Regions from separate parts of the Bradyrhizobium sp. Kon69 genome, predicted to be linked through region 1. Evidence: predicted binding sites of a transcription regulator. Region 1 holds the regulator's gene; each other region holds the start of a gene.
The links. Region 1 encodes PhoB, which activates phosphate uptake and scavenging genes when phosphate is short. Its sites were predicted from a motif close to TGTCATNNANCTGTCAT; they were not measured.
Positions count from the first base shown of each region.

Region 2: a site for PhoB is predicted at 1,636-1,652, ahead of AC0L3U_RS25985 (DUF47 domain-containing protein). Genes of this name have one in related genera too.
Region 3: a site for PhoB is predicted at 2,369-2,385, ahead of phnC (phosphonate ABC transporter ATP-binding protein). Genes of this name have one in related genera too.
Region 4: a site for PhoB is predicted at 2,425-2,441, ahead of AC0L3U_RS15645 (DUF2794 domain-containing protein). Genes of this name have one in related genera too.

Region 1 covers NZ_JBVVOS010000022.1:21,510-24,855, reverse strand. The annotation lists gene AC0L3U_RS26775 (GcrA family cell cycle regulator) at 367-879, shown strand; gene phoB (phosphate regulon transcriptional regulator PhoB) at 1,089-1,796, opposite strand; gene phoU (phosphate signaling complex protein PhoU) at 1,819-2,535, opposite strand; gene pstB (phosphate ABC transporter ATP-binding protein PstB) at 2,546-3,346, opposite strand, start outside.
Region 2 covers NZ_JBVVOS010000021.1:22,300-25,645, reverse strand. The annotation lists gene AC0L3U_RS25990 (inorganic phosphate transporter) at 1-930, opposite strand, end outside; gene AC0L3U_RS25985 (DUF47 domain-containing protein) at 947-1,591, opposite strand; gene AC0L3U_RS25980 (branched-chain amino acid ABC transporter permease) at 1,750-2,718, opposite strand; gene AC0L3U_RS25975 (branched-chain amino acid ABC transporter permease) at 2,720-3,346, opposite strand, start outside.
Region 3 covers NZ_JBVVOS010000017.1:41,836-45,181, forward strand. The annotation lists gene AC0L3U_RS22380 (DUF1045 domain-containing protein) at 1-432, opposite strand, end outside; gene AC0L3U_RS22385 (alpha-D-ribose 1-methylphosphonate 5-triphosphate diphosphatase) at 451-1,644, opposite strand; gene AC0L3U_RS22390 (transferase hexapeptide repeat family protein) at 1,641-2,312, opposite strand; gene phnC (phosphonate ABC transporter ATP-binding protein) at 2,485-3,294, shown strand.
Region 4 covers NZ_JBVVOS010000010.1:152,000-155,345, forward strand. The annotation lists gene AC0L3U_RS15630 (ABC transporter permease) at 1-63, shown strand, start outside; gene AC0L3U_RS15635 (Bax inhibitor-1/YccA family protein) at 334-1,125, shown strand; gene AC0L3U_RS15640 (GNAT family N-acetyltransferase) at 1,350-1,880, shown strand; gene AC0L3U_RS15645 (DUF2794 domain-containing protein) at 1,993-2,361, opposite strand; gene AC0L3U_RS15650 (DUF1223 domain-containing protein) at 2,977-3,346, opposite strand, start outside.

The DNA of each region.
Region 1 (3,346 bases):
AGGGCGGCACGCACGACCATCTTAGGCCTGGTGAAACGGGTGTCAATGCCGCCCGGAAAGCCTCGCGAAACGCTGAATCCGTAGTCTTGCGGTGCCGATTTTGCGGGATTTAGCCACGGAACATGTGGAAGCGAGTCGGCGGACTCTTGCGCGGGAGTCACGCCATATTGTAGCGTTTGGATTGTCAGATACGACATCTCGTGCAGTGGTTCTGATCTTTAAGTCCTTATGTACCGGCGTAAACGTTCGGGCGTTCAAGACGCGCCCGGCGAGCCTTAAGGGATTCTGACGGCACGGGTTTTTGAAGGCTTAGGCATTCGCTGCGAGGCCCCAGGATGGCTGGCGCGCAGCGAGGGAAAGGGTGCAATGACGGTTTTGACCTGGTCCGATGATCGCGTCGAGCAGCTGAAAAAGCTCTGGGAGGCCGGACTTTCGGCCAGCCAGATCGCGGCGGAGCTCGGCAATGTGACCCGCAATGCCGTGATCGGCAAAGTGCACAGGCTCGGCCTTTCGGGCCGCGCCAAGAGCCCTTCGTCGGCAGCGCCGCGGCCGCGCAAGGCGCGCCCCGCGCAGCACATGATGCGGGTGACCCGCCCGATCTCGCGCGGCAACACTGCGCTGGCGCAGGCCTTCGAGGTCGAGGCTGAGCCGGATCCGGTCACCTACGACAACGTGGTGCCGATGAGCCAGCGGCTGTCGCTGCTGGAATTGAACGAGGCGACCTGCCACTGGCCGGTCGGCGATCCCTCGAGCCCGGACTTCTTCTTCTGCGGTGGACGGGCGTTGTCCGGCCTGCCCTATTGCGCCCAGCACTCGCGCGTTGCGTACCAGCCGGCGTCGGATCGGCGCCGCGCACCGGTGAAGCCGGGTCCGCGGTAAGCTAGCGCACGATCAGTCATCACGCGCGGCGCCTCAATAAATGCAGTGCCGTCCCGGCGAAGGCCGGGACCCATACTCCGAGCACTTAGTTGTTGTGCGAAAGGGTAACTCCGAGTCTTCGCCAAACCGCGCCCTGTGGTTATGGGTCCCGGCCTTCGCCGGGACGACATCGGACATGTCACGGCAGGTAGTAACCTAACCGCAGAAACCTACACCTGCTCCGCCTTGGCAAACCGATCATCCAGCGCGTAGCCGGCGCCGCGGACGGTGCGGATCGGATCCTGCTCGCGGCCGAGATTGAGCAGCTTGCGCAGGCGGCCGATATGCACGTCGACGGTACGCTCGTCGATATAGATGTCGCGGCCCCAGACGCTGTCGAGCAGTTGCTCGCGCGAGAACACCCGCCCCGGATGCTCCAGGAAGAACTCCAGCAGGCGATATTCGGTCGGACCGAGATCGATCGGCCGGCCCGAGCGCGCCACGCGGCGCTTGTCGCGGTCGAGCTCGATGTCACCGAAAGCAAGCACGGTGGCGAGCCGCTCCGGGCTTGCGCGCCGCAGCAGGCCTTTCACGCGCGCCAGCAGCTCCGGCACCGAGAACGGCTTGACGATGTAGTCGTCGGCGCCGGTCGCAAGACCCCGCACCCGCTCGCTCTCCTCGCCGCGCGCGGTGAGCATGATGATCGGGAGCTGCTTGGTCTCGGGACGGGTGCGGAGCCGCCGGCACAATTCGATGCCTGACAGGCCCGGCAGCATCCAGTCGAGCACGATCAGGTCGGGGATGTGCTCCTTGAGACGGGTGTCGGCGTCGTCGCCGCGCATCACCGTCTCGACGTCATAGCCGTCGCCTTCGAGGTTGTAGCGGAGAAGCTCGGTCAGGGCTTCCTCGTCCTCAACCACCATAATGCGTGCGCCCATCGGGTCGTCGCTCCTTAAGTCTTCAGGTGTTCGGTACCGTGTTGGCGAAGGTCGTCATGTCGCCCTTCGGCCGCTTGTCGGTGATCGCCTGGCCCTCGATCATGTAGAACACGGTCTCGGCGATGTTGGTGGCGTGGTCGCCGATCCGCTCGATGTTCTTGGCGCAGAACATCAAATGAATACAGAACGAGATGTTGCGCGGATCCTCCATCATGTAGGTGAGGAGCTCGCGGAACAGCGAGGTGCAGATGGCGTCGACCTCCTCGTCGCCCTTCCACACCGCCATCGCCGCCGGCAAATCATGCGCGGCATAAGCGTCCAGCACCGACTTGACCTGCTGCTGCACGAGGTCGGTCATGTGCTCGAGGCCGCGGAACAGCTTGAGCGGATGGAAGTCCGTCTCCAGCGCCGCGACGCGCTTGCCCATGTTCTTGGCGAGGTCGCCGATGCGCTCGAGATCGGTCGCGACGCGCATGGCGCCGACGATCTCGCGCAGATCGACCGCCATCGGCTGGCGACGTGCGATGGTGAGCACCGCGCGCTCCTCGATGCGCTTCTGCAGCGCGTCGAGCTCGGTGTCGATGGCGACGACGCGCTGGCCGAGCGGGACGTCGCGGCGGATCAGTGCGTCGACGGACTCGACGATCATGCGCTCGGCGATGCCGCCCATCTCGGCGACCAGGCGCGTGAGTTCCTGGAGGTCGGTGTCGAAGGCCTTTGCGGTATGTTCAGAACCCATGTCGCGTCTCCTAGCCGAACCGGCCGGTGATGTAATCCTGCGTGCGCCGGTCGGTCGGCGACGTGAAGATCTTGCTGGTGTCGTCGAACTCGATCAGCTCGCCGAGATACATGAAGGCGGTCTTGTCGGAGACGCGCGCCGCCTGCTGCATGTTGTGGGTGACGATCGCGATCGTGTAATCCTCGGACAGCTCCTGGATCAGCTCCTCGACCTTGGCGGTCGAGATCGGGTCGAGCGCCGAACAGGGTTCGTCGAACAGGATCACCTCGGGCCGCACCGCGACGGTGCGGGCGATGCAGAGACGCTGCTGCTGGCCGCCGGAGAGCGACAGGCCGGAGGCGTTGAGCTTGTCCTTGACCTCGTTCCACAGCGCGCCGCCGCGCAGCGCCTTCTCGACGCGGCCGTCCATCTCGGACTTCGAGATCTTCTCATAGAGACGGATGCCGAACGCGATGTTCTCGTAGATCGTCATCGGGAACGGCGTCGGCTTCTGGAACACCATGCCGACGCGGGCGCGCAGCAGATTGAGGTCCAGCTTGCCGTCGAGGATGTTGGTCTGATCGAGCATGAGCTGACCGGTGGCGCGCTGGCCGGGATAGAGGTCGTACATCCGGTTGAAGATGCGCAGCAGGGTCGACTTGCCGCAGCCCGACGGGCCGATGAACGCGGTGACACGGTTGGCGCCGAGCGTCAGGTTGATGTTCTTCAGCGCGTGGTGCTCGCCGTAATAGAAATTCAGGTTGCGTACGGTCACCTTGGGCGGCGCCTCCGGCAGCACTGCCGTGTGCGGCAGTCCACCGGACGCGCTCAT
Region 2 (3,346 bases), on a different contig from region 1:
ATAGACGATCGAGCTGGCGACGTTCCAGCGCACCGCCGAGAGGCGGCGAGCGGCGCCAACACCGACGATGGCGCCGGTGATGGTGTGGGTGGTCGAGACGGGAACGCCGAGGAAGGTCGCCATGAACAGGGTCGCGGCACCGCCGGTCTCGGCGCAAAAGCCCTGCATCGGGGTCAGCTTGGTGATGCGCAGGCCCATGGTGCGAACGATGCGCCAGCCGCCCATCAGCGTCCCCATGGCCATCGCGGCCTGGCACGAGAGCACCACCCAGAAGGGGACGAAGAATTCGCCGCCGAGCTGGCCCTGCGAATAGAGCAGCACCGCGATGATGCCCATGGTCTTCTGCGCGTCGTTGCCGCCATGGCCGAGCGAATAGAGCGAGGCGGAGGCGAATTGCAGGATGCGGAAGGCGCGATCCACGGCAAAGGGCGTGGAGCGTACCGACGCCCAGGAGACGATCGCAACCAGCACCATCGCGAGCAGGAAGCCGACCAGCGGAGACAGCACGATGGCGATCACCGTCTTGGACAATCCGCTCCAGACCGCCGCCGAAAGGCCGGCTTTGGCAACACCGGCACCAAACAAGCCGCCGATCAATGCGTGAGACGAGGACGATGGGATGCCGAGCGCCCATGTCACCAGGTTCCAGACGATGGCGCCGACCAGCGCAGCGAAGATCACCTGGGCATCCACGATCGCGGGATCGATGATACCGGTGCCGATGGTCTGGGCGACGTGCAGCCCGAACACCATGAAGGCGACGAAATTGAAGAACGCGGCCCAGAACACCGCGTATTGCGGCCGCAGCACGCGGGTCGAGACGATGGTCGCAATCGAATTGGCGGCATCGTGCAGGCCGTTCAGGAAGTCGAACAGCAGCGCGACGGCGATCAGTCCGACCAGGACGGGAAGACCCAACGCAACATCCACGGCGTGGCCCCCTGCCCTAAACTTGCTCGATGACGATGCTGTTGATCTCGTTCGCGACGTCGTCGAAGCGGTCGGCGACCTTCTCGAGATGGTCGTAGATCTCTGCGCCGACGATGAAATCCATCGCGTTGCCGTTGCGATGCTTGAGGAACAGTTCCTTCAGCCCGATATCATGGAGATCGTCGACGCGGCCTTCCAGCTTGCCCAGCTCTTCCGTGATCGCGGTCAGCATGGCCACGTTCTGGCCGATCTTCTGCATCAGCGGCAGCGCACGGCCGACCAGATTGGCGCATTCGATCAGAAGCCCGCCGATCTCCCGCATCGGCGGCTCGAAGCTGCGGACCTCAAACAGCATCACGGCCTTGGCGGTCTGCTGCATCTGGTCGATGGCGTCGTCCATCGAGGTGATCAGGTTCTTGATGTCGCCGCGGTCGAACGGGGTGATGAAGGTACGGCGCACCGCCGTCAGCACCTCACGGGTGATGTTGTCGGCATCGTTCTCGAATTGGTTGACGCGCTGGCAATAGACCGGCGTCTCCTCGCCCCCGTTGAGCATGCTCTGGAGCGCGATCGAGCCCTGGATCACGGTCTGGGCGTGGCGGTCGAACAGGTCGAAGAACCGTTCTTCCTTGGGCAGGAAAGCGCGAAACAATCGCATCATGGGAGAGAGACTACCGGTTGGATGATGGCCCGGCCCAAGCGGGCCGTCATGAAACTGTCATAGACCATTTTCGATCCACGCGCGTGCCACCTCACGCCCGTGGAGCCGGATCATCCACCGCTTTCGCGCGTCAACACATCTTCCATTAGATCAATGACTTACAGCGACCGTCGGAAGTAATGCGCGATTTCGCCGATGACGCCACGGCGGAAGGTGAGCACGCAGATCACGAAGATCGAGCCCTGGATCACGGTCACCCACTGGCCGAACCCCGCCAGATATTGCTGCATGGCGATGATCACGAAGGCACCGACCACGGGACCGAACACGGTTCCGAGTCCGCCGACCAGCGTCATCAGCACGACTTCGCCCGACATCGACCAGTGCACGTCGGTGAGCGAGGCATTCTGCGCCACGAAGACTTTCAGCGCACCGGCAAAGCCGGCCAGCGTGCCCGACAGGACGAAAGCCAGGAACTTGTACTGATCAGTGCGGTAACCCAGCGAGATCGCGCGCGGCTCGTTCTCGCGGATCGCCTTGAGGACCTCGCCGAACGGCGAATTGATGATGCGGAAGATCAGCAGGAAGCCGGCAAGGAAACCGACCAGCACGACGTAGTAGAGCACGGTCGGCTTGGTCAGATCGAAGACGCCGAACATGCGTCCCTGCGGAATGCCCTGGATGCCATCTTCACCATGGGTGAACGGGGCCTGGAGGTAGATGAAGTACAGAAGCTGCGACAGCGCCAGCGTGATCATCGAGAAATAGATGCCCTGGCGGCGGATCGAGATATAGCCCGTGATGAGCGAGAGCACGAAGGCACCGGCGACACCGACGAGGATGCCGAGCTCCGGCGGCAGCGCCCAGACCTTCAGCGCATGCGCGCTGCAATAGCCGGCCGTGCCCAAGAACATCGCATGACCGAAGGACAGCAAACCGCCATAGCCGATCAGCAGGTTGAAGGCGCAGGCGAGCAGCGCGAAGCACAGCGCCTGCATCACGAAGAACGGGTAGACTCCCGTGAATGGCACCGAAGCCAGCAGCAGCGCCATCACCACGAACACGATCATCTCGTCGCGGATCGCGCGCGGGGTTACCGGCAGCGTGTCGTCCGTCAAGGCTGTCATATCAGGCCGCCCTTCCCGTCAATCCCGTTGGCTTCACCAAGAGCACCAGCACCATCAGCACGAACACGACGGTGTTGGAGGCCTCGGGGTAGAAATATTTGGTCATGCCCTCGATCACACCCAGCGCAAAGCCGGTGATGATGGAGCCCATGATCGATCCCATGCCGCCGATCACCACCACCGCGAACACCACGATGATGAGGTCGGCGCCCATCAGCGGCCGCACCTGGTTGATCGGCGCCGAGAGCACGCCGGCGAGCGCGGCCAGGCCGACACCCAAACCATAGGTCAGCGTGATCATGCGCGGCACGTTGACGCCGAAGGCGCGCACCAGCGTCGGGTTTTCGGTCGCGGCACGCAAATAGGCGCCGAGACGCGTCTTCTCGATCAGGAACCAGGTCGCGATGCAGACCACCAGCGAGAAGATGACGACCCAGCCGCGATAGATGGGCAGGAACATGAAGCCGAGATTCATGCCGCCCTTGAGCTGGTCCGGAATGGCGTAAGGCATGCCAGAGGAGCCGAAATAGTTCTGGAACACGCCCTGCACGATCAGCGCAATGCCGAAGGTCAGGAGCAGGCCGTAGAGATGATCGAGCCCCGTCAGCCATTGCAGCATGGTCCGTTC
Region 3 (3,346 bases), on a different contig from region 1:
CGCGCGATCTTCGGCCGTCAGGGCGGTGCGAAAGCCGTCGAACGCGCGGACGCAATCGGCGGCGAGCTCCTGGAGCGCATCGACCGGCTCAGCCGGAATGACCGCGATGAAGCCGCTGATGGCATCGACGACCGGGCGGATCACCGGGATCGTCCGCGCCTCGCCGGCGAAGGCCGCGCAGGCGGCCAAGAGCTCCGCCTCCGTCCTGCCCGGCGCAAGCGCCATCGGCGCCTTCAGTGTGCCGTGAAAACCGTATTTGCGGGGATCGGCGGTGATGTCGCGCCAGTCCGGCGCGAGATGCGATGCGTCGGCGGGAAAGGGCAGCTCGTTGCCGATATAGGCATCGTAACCGAGCAACTCCGCGCCGAAGCGGGAGAGGGCGCTGTCGCGGCCTGCGGAAAAATAGATCGCGTAGCGGGGGAAACTTGTCATCGTCCGAGCATAGCGGGTTTATGCCGCGACGACAGCTTCGCGCGGGGTAGCTGCCATGCCAAGCAACCGCGTCGCGTCGGTGAGATGCACGAGCTTGCCGCCCGATATCACGGCGATCAGCCGCGGCCGCAGCGGCACGTTGTCGTCGACCAGCAGAATGTCCGCGCGCCGGCCTTCCGCGAGCACGCCGCGATCGGCCAGGCCGGTCGCGCGCGCCGGCGCGGCGGAGACCAGGTTCCAGGCTTCGGTCAGCGGCAGCACGCCATCGGCGGCGAGGCGGAACGCAGCGAGCAGCTGCGCGGGATAGTAGTAATCCGAGGCCAGCACCGAGCAGAGCCCCTTGGCGATCATGTCGGATGCCTTGGTCCAGCCGGTGTGGCTGCCGCCGCGCACGACGTTCGGCGCGCCGTAAACGATGGCGTCACCGTGGCTTGCCGCCGCCCGCGCCGTCTCCTCGTTGATCGGAAACTCTGCGATCGCCACGCCCATGGCGCGAAAGCCCTCGCGCATCACCGGCGTCGCATCGTCGTGCGAGAGCATCCGCACGTCGGCGGCGCGCGCCGCCGCGGCGAGCCGCGACACCGAAGCCGGCACTTCTCCGGCGCGGGAGAGCACACGCCCGACCAGCCGGTCGAATTCCTCGCTCGACAGGCCGGTGCGCTCCACCATGCGGTTGCGCTTGCGCGGCTTGGCCATGTCTCCAACCGTGCCGTCCATGTGGTCGTTGAAGGCGAACAGGTCGACACGGCCCTCGCTGAGCCACTGGCTGATCTCGGTTTCGGCGTCGAGATTGTAAGTCTCATGGCGCAGGTGAAAGCGCGTGTCGGCGGCAAACTGCGGGCGCTGCCGTTCGATCGCCTCCATCAGACCGCGCGCATTGTCGGCGCTGCGCAGGCCCGGTTCCCACGAACAGGTCGTGGCGTGAAACACCGTGGTGATACCGTTGCTGATGGCCTGGCGGTCGCTGTCGGCGAGCGCCACGTCAATCGGAAAGTCGACCCCGGCGCGCGGCATCATCTGCCGCTCGAAGGCATCGCCATGCAGATCGACGATGCCCGGCAGGACCAGCAGATCGCGCGCATCGATCGCAAGCCGCGTCCGGCCGCGAGACGCGTCGACCTCGACGATGTCTTGTCCGGACAGGGCAAGGGACGTCTCGACGAACTCGGAGCCGATCAGGGTCCGGCCGCCCTCAAGAAGAATGTCTGTCACGCGACCGCGCTTGGTTTGCTGCCAACAGGACTGTTGAGAGAACTTCCTCGTGCTTCATATGTCGAGAGAAAATCTTCAATCCCGAGCTTGCGGAAATCGGGCATTGCTGCACGCAATTTGTCGTGATCCCAGTCCCACCAGGCGAGCCTCGCAAGCCGTCCCGCAACCTCTTCCGAGAACCGCCGGCGTACGATGCGCGCCGGATTGCCGGCGACGATGGTGTAGGCCGGAACGTCCTTGGTGACGATGGCGCCGGCCGCGATCACCGCACCGGTGCCGATGTTGCGACCCGGTAGCACGATCGCGCCATGGCCGATCCAGACGTCGTGGCCGATATGGACGTGATGCTGGCGCCGCCAGTCGAAGAATTCCGTGTCGTCGCTCTCGCCATCGAAATAGGCGCTCGACCGATAGGTGAAGTGCGCCTGCGTGGCGCGGTGCATCGGGTGATTGCCCGGATTGATCCGTGTCATCGCCGCGATCGAGCAGAATTTTCCGATGGTGGTGTAGGTGATCTGGGCGTCGTTCACGACATAGGAGTAATCGCCCATCGTTACTTCGTGCAGCATCGTGCGGGCGCCGACCTCCGTATAGGCCCCAAGCCTGGTGTCGTGCAGCTTCGCCGAGGGATCGATGGTCGGCTGGACCGAAAGAGCTTTGGCGGCCATGTTGCATCCGAACGAGAGGGCTGGCGTTTCTCTTCGAGCGGCTTGATGACAATGTCATGACGATGTGATGACAGGGGATGAGGTGTGTAGGATCGCCGCACCGCAACGTCCGTGTCACACAAGTGTCAAGCGCCGGCGTTAGCGGTGGGTCCCAGCTACTCTGGAGCCCTGCATGCTGGTGGTTGAAGGTCTGACGTGTCGCTTCGGCGTGAAAGCCGCGGTGGACGACGCTTCGTTTCAAGTCTCTCCCGGCGGCTTCGTCGGCGTGATCGGACGGTCCGGCGCCGGCAAGTCGACCCTGCTGCGGACCATCAACCGTCTCGCGATCCCTTCACAGGGTCGCATCCTGTTCGACGGCCTCGACGTCACGGCGCTGCGCGGCAAGGAGCTGCGGCAGTGGCGGGCGCGCTCGGCGATGATCTTCCAGCAGTTCAACCTGGTCGGCCGGCTCGATGTTCTCACCAATGTCCTGATGGGCCGGCTCGCGACGATGCCGGCCTGGCGCTCGCTGTCGCAGACCTGGCCCGAGCAGGACAAGGCGCTGGCGATGTCCGCGCTTGAGCAGTTCGACATCGCCCCGCTCGCAGCCCAGCGCGCCGACCAGCTCTCCGGCGGCCAGCAGCAGCGTGTCGCGATCGCCCGCGCGCTGGTGCAGCAACCCGACATCATCCTCGCCGACGAGCCGATCGCCTCGCTCGATCCCCGCAACACCAAGATCGTGATGGATGCGCTTTTGCGCATCAACAAGCATTTCGGCATCACCGTGCTCTGCAATCTGCATTCGCTCGACCTGGCGCGCAGCTATTGCGACCGCCTGATCGGTATGGCGCAGGGGCGCGTGGTGTTCGACGGCGCGCCGGCCGAGTTGACCGAGCACGTTGCGCGCGAGCTCTACGATCTCGAAGCCGCCGATGTCATGGGCGGCACGCCTGCACCGGTGCGACAAGGCATTCCGGCGCTTGGAACGGCGGCCGCCGCCTGAGCGGCGCCGCATCAGGACTCACCAGTTTTGCGTCAACCGACCTCAACCCATG
Region 4 (3,346 bases), on a different contig from region 1:
GGTCTCGCCGGTACGCTGCTGGCGTTGAACAAAAAGCCCGCCACGGTGTTGCGGAATTTGTGACAAATGGTAGCGGGCGGGTGCGCGGGAGCGAAATCGCACGATTCCGGCGATTAACCACGTCCGCTCGTCTGGATTGCAGGGAAGGGCGACATTCAGCCGCGCGTGGACGGTTGCAGCGGATGTGTTAGTTTCCCACATATCGAATGGGTTCGGAGCCCCGATTGTTAGCCAAAATTTAGTCGGCAGACATCGGTATCCGAGATAGAATTTGACGAACCGGCGGCATGGCGACCCTCATGCCGGACCGGACCAACCAACGGGAATTCGACCATGTCGGACCTAGACCGCAATTACGCTTCTCCTTTCGGCAGGGCCGCCGGGCGTGTTGACGCCGCGACGGTCGATGCCGGCCTGCGCGCCTACATGCTGCGCATCTACAACTACATGAGCATCGGCCTGGCCATCACCGGCTTGGCCGCGCTCGGCGTCTACATGGCCGCCGTGACGGACGTTCCGACCCCGGAAGCCGTCCGCGTCGGCAAGCTGTTCCTGACGCCGTTCGGCTACGCGATGTTCGTCAGCCCGCTGAAGTGGCTGTTCATGCTCGCGCCGCTCGCCATGGTGTTCGTGATCTCGGCGGGCATCAACCGTCTCGCTCCCTCGACCGCCCAGATCCTGTTCTGGGTGTTCGCGGCGCTGATGGGCGTCTCGCTGTCCTCGATCTTCCTGGTGTTCACGCACACCTCGATCGTGCGGGTGTTCTTCATCACCGCGGCGACCTTCGGCGCGCTCAGCCTCTACGGCTACACGACCAAGCGTGACATGAGCGGAATGGGTTCGTTCCTGTTCATGGGCCTGATCGGCATCGTCATCGCGAGCCTGGTGAACCTGTTCCTGGCGAGCTCGGTGCTGCAGTTCGTGGTGTCGGTGGTCGGCGTGCTGGTGTTCGCGGGCCTCACCGCCTGGGATACCCAGCGGCTGAAGAACGATTACATCTACGGCTACGCCTCGGCCGGCGGTGACATCGCAGAGCGTGCGGCCATCACCGGCGCGCTGTCGCTGTACCTGAACTTCATCAACCTGTTCACGCTGCTCCTGCAGCTCCTCGGCCAGCGCGACTAAGCGCCAGACCAGAGCGAACGACACCAGCCCCGGCCGAAAGGCCGGGGTTTTTGTTTGGGCGTGATGTTCCCTCAACCACGGTCATTGCGAGGAGCTCTTGCGCCGAAGCAATCCAGAGTCCCTCCACGGACGCATTTCTGGATTGCTTCGCTTCGCTCGCAATGACGACGTGCGGAGGCCGTTCGCCTCTTCCAGTCGTCCCGGGAAGGCTCTAATCTTGCCCCATGTCCGCACCCGAAATCAGGCCCACCACTGAGGCCGACCTTCCCGCCATCACCGCCATCTACCAGCAGGCTGTCCGCGAGGGCACCGCGACGTTCGAGCTGGAGCCGCCCGACCTCGCCGAGATGACGCGCCGCTACCGCACGCTGATCGACGGCGGCTATCCCTATTTCGTCGCCATCCTCGACGGGCGCGTCGCCGGCTACGCCTATGCCGGCGCCTACCGGCCACGGCCGGCCTACCGCTTCACGGTCGAGAACTCGATCTATCTCGATCCCTCTTTCCACCGCCGCGGCATCGGGGCGCTCCTGCTGGAGCGGCTGATCGTCGAATGCGAGGCGCGCGGCTTCCGCCAGATGATCGCCGTGATCGGCGATTCCGCCAATGCCGGCTCGATCGGCGTGCACACCAGGGGCGGCTTCAAGATGATCGGCACGCATCCCAGCGTCGGGCTGAAATTCGGCCGCTGGCTGGACACGGTGATGATGCAGCGGGATCTTGGTGAGGGCGCGAAGAGCGTGCCGGCAAAATAGGTCTCGTAGGGTGGGCAAAGCGAAGCGTGCCCACCATAGCCAACGCGTTTGACGAAAGATGGTGGGCACGGCGCGATGCGCCTTTGCCCACCCTACAGCACCGAGCGCGCCGCTACACCACCGCCAGCTTGCGATCGATCACCAGGAGCACGCGCTCGAGCTCGTGGCCACGGCGAAGGATCAAGCCCGTCGCCGAGATCACGCTGTACATGCCTTGCTTGCGCGCGAGGCGCGGATCCTTCTCGATGCGATAGATCGGCACTTCCGAAGCGCGGCGAAAGACCGAGAACACGGCGCGATCCCTGAGGAAGTCGATGGCGTAGTCGCGCCACTCGCCGTCGGCGACCATCCGGCCGTAGAGATTGAGAATACGGTGCAGCTCGAGCCGGTTGAACGTCACGCGGCTCAGTTGCGCATTCGAAGCGGCGGGGCGCGCCGCCGCGCGCTGTTCGCTCGGGTCGGCATCCTCCGACAGACTCATAGGCCGCCTCCTGTCGCATCAGCATGACCGCGTCCGCGAAGACCGTCCCCGGAACCGCGGATCATGACAGTTGCATGATCGCGCCAACTGTTCCCCGCCGCAAGGGGCCCTGTAAGGACGCTGGACCGGAGCAAACCGCCCACACGCAGCGGTGGAACTCTGTCGCGGCAAACCGTCACGGGATCGTTAGCAGGAATCATAGTGTCGCCGCTTTTCCGCCAAGCGACTGCCGCCCTGCATTGCGAAAAGACCTGTGTGCGTTGACCCGGTCCTTTCGGTTCCGGATTCCTCAGCCCCCAGCCCCCCGGGGCCGTCAGGATCGGGTCTGTTCGCACGACAAGGAGGGCCAACGCGAGTTGGTCCTTTTTTGTTTGTGTCGGTTTGGTTTGGGTCGGGATGTTTCTGCCGCGACGGATCTCACCATCTCAGCGCAAACTCTCTCCCCTCATCCTGAGGAGCCGCGAAGCGGCGTCTCGAAGGATCGAGGCTGAATTGCATCAGCGGGCCTGCATGGTTCTCGCGGCGATGCGCAGCATCGTCCGCGGCGCGCGCAAGAGCGCGCTCCTCACCATGAGCGTTGAGAGCGAGTACGACGCCTAGGAAGAGTGAAGCAAATCAGTGCAGCGACGTGTACGCCGCGCCCAGCATCGGGCCTGGTTTCTCGCGGCTGCCGTCCTGAACATAGACCACGGCACCGTCGACGCCGTCACGCGTGAGGTTCTCGATCGGCACCGTCCAGCTTTCCGGACGGCCGGTCCAGTCGCCGACCTTCAGCAGGTTGCGCACCACGTTGTGATAGATCACCTGCTGTCCGCGATTTTCACCGCGGCTGATCGCGATCGGCACCGACTTCGCAATCGAGCAGATCCAGACCTCGCCGTGGGACGCCGTCGGCTCCTTGCTCGCGGCCACCGAGACGTTGATCTGCTTGCCCGCGAGCGACATCGTCACCGGCACGCTCATCACACCAGTGCCCGTGTCGGTT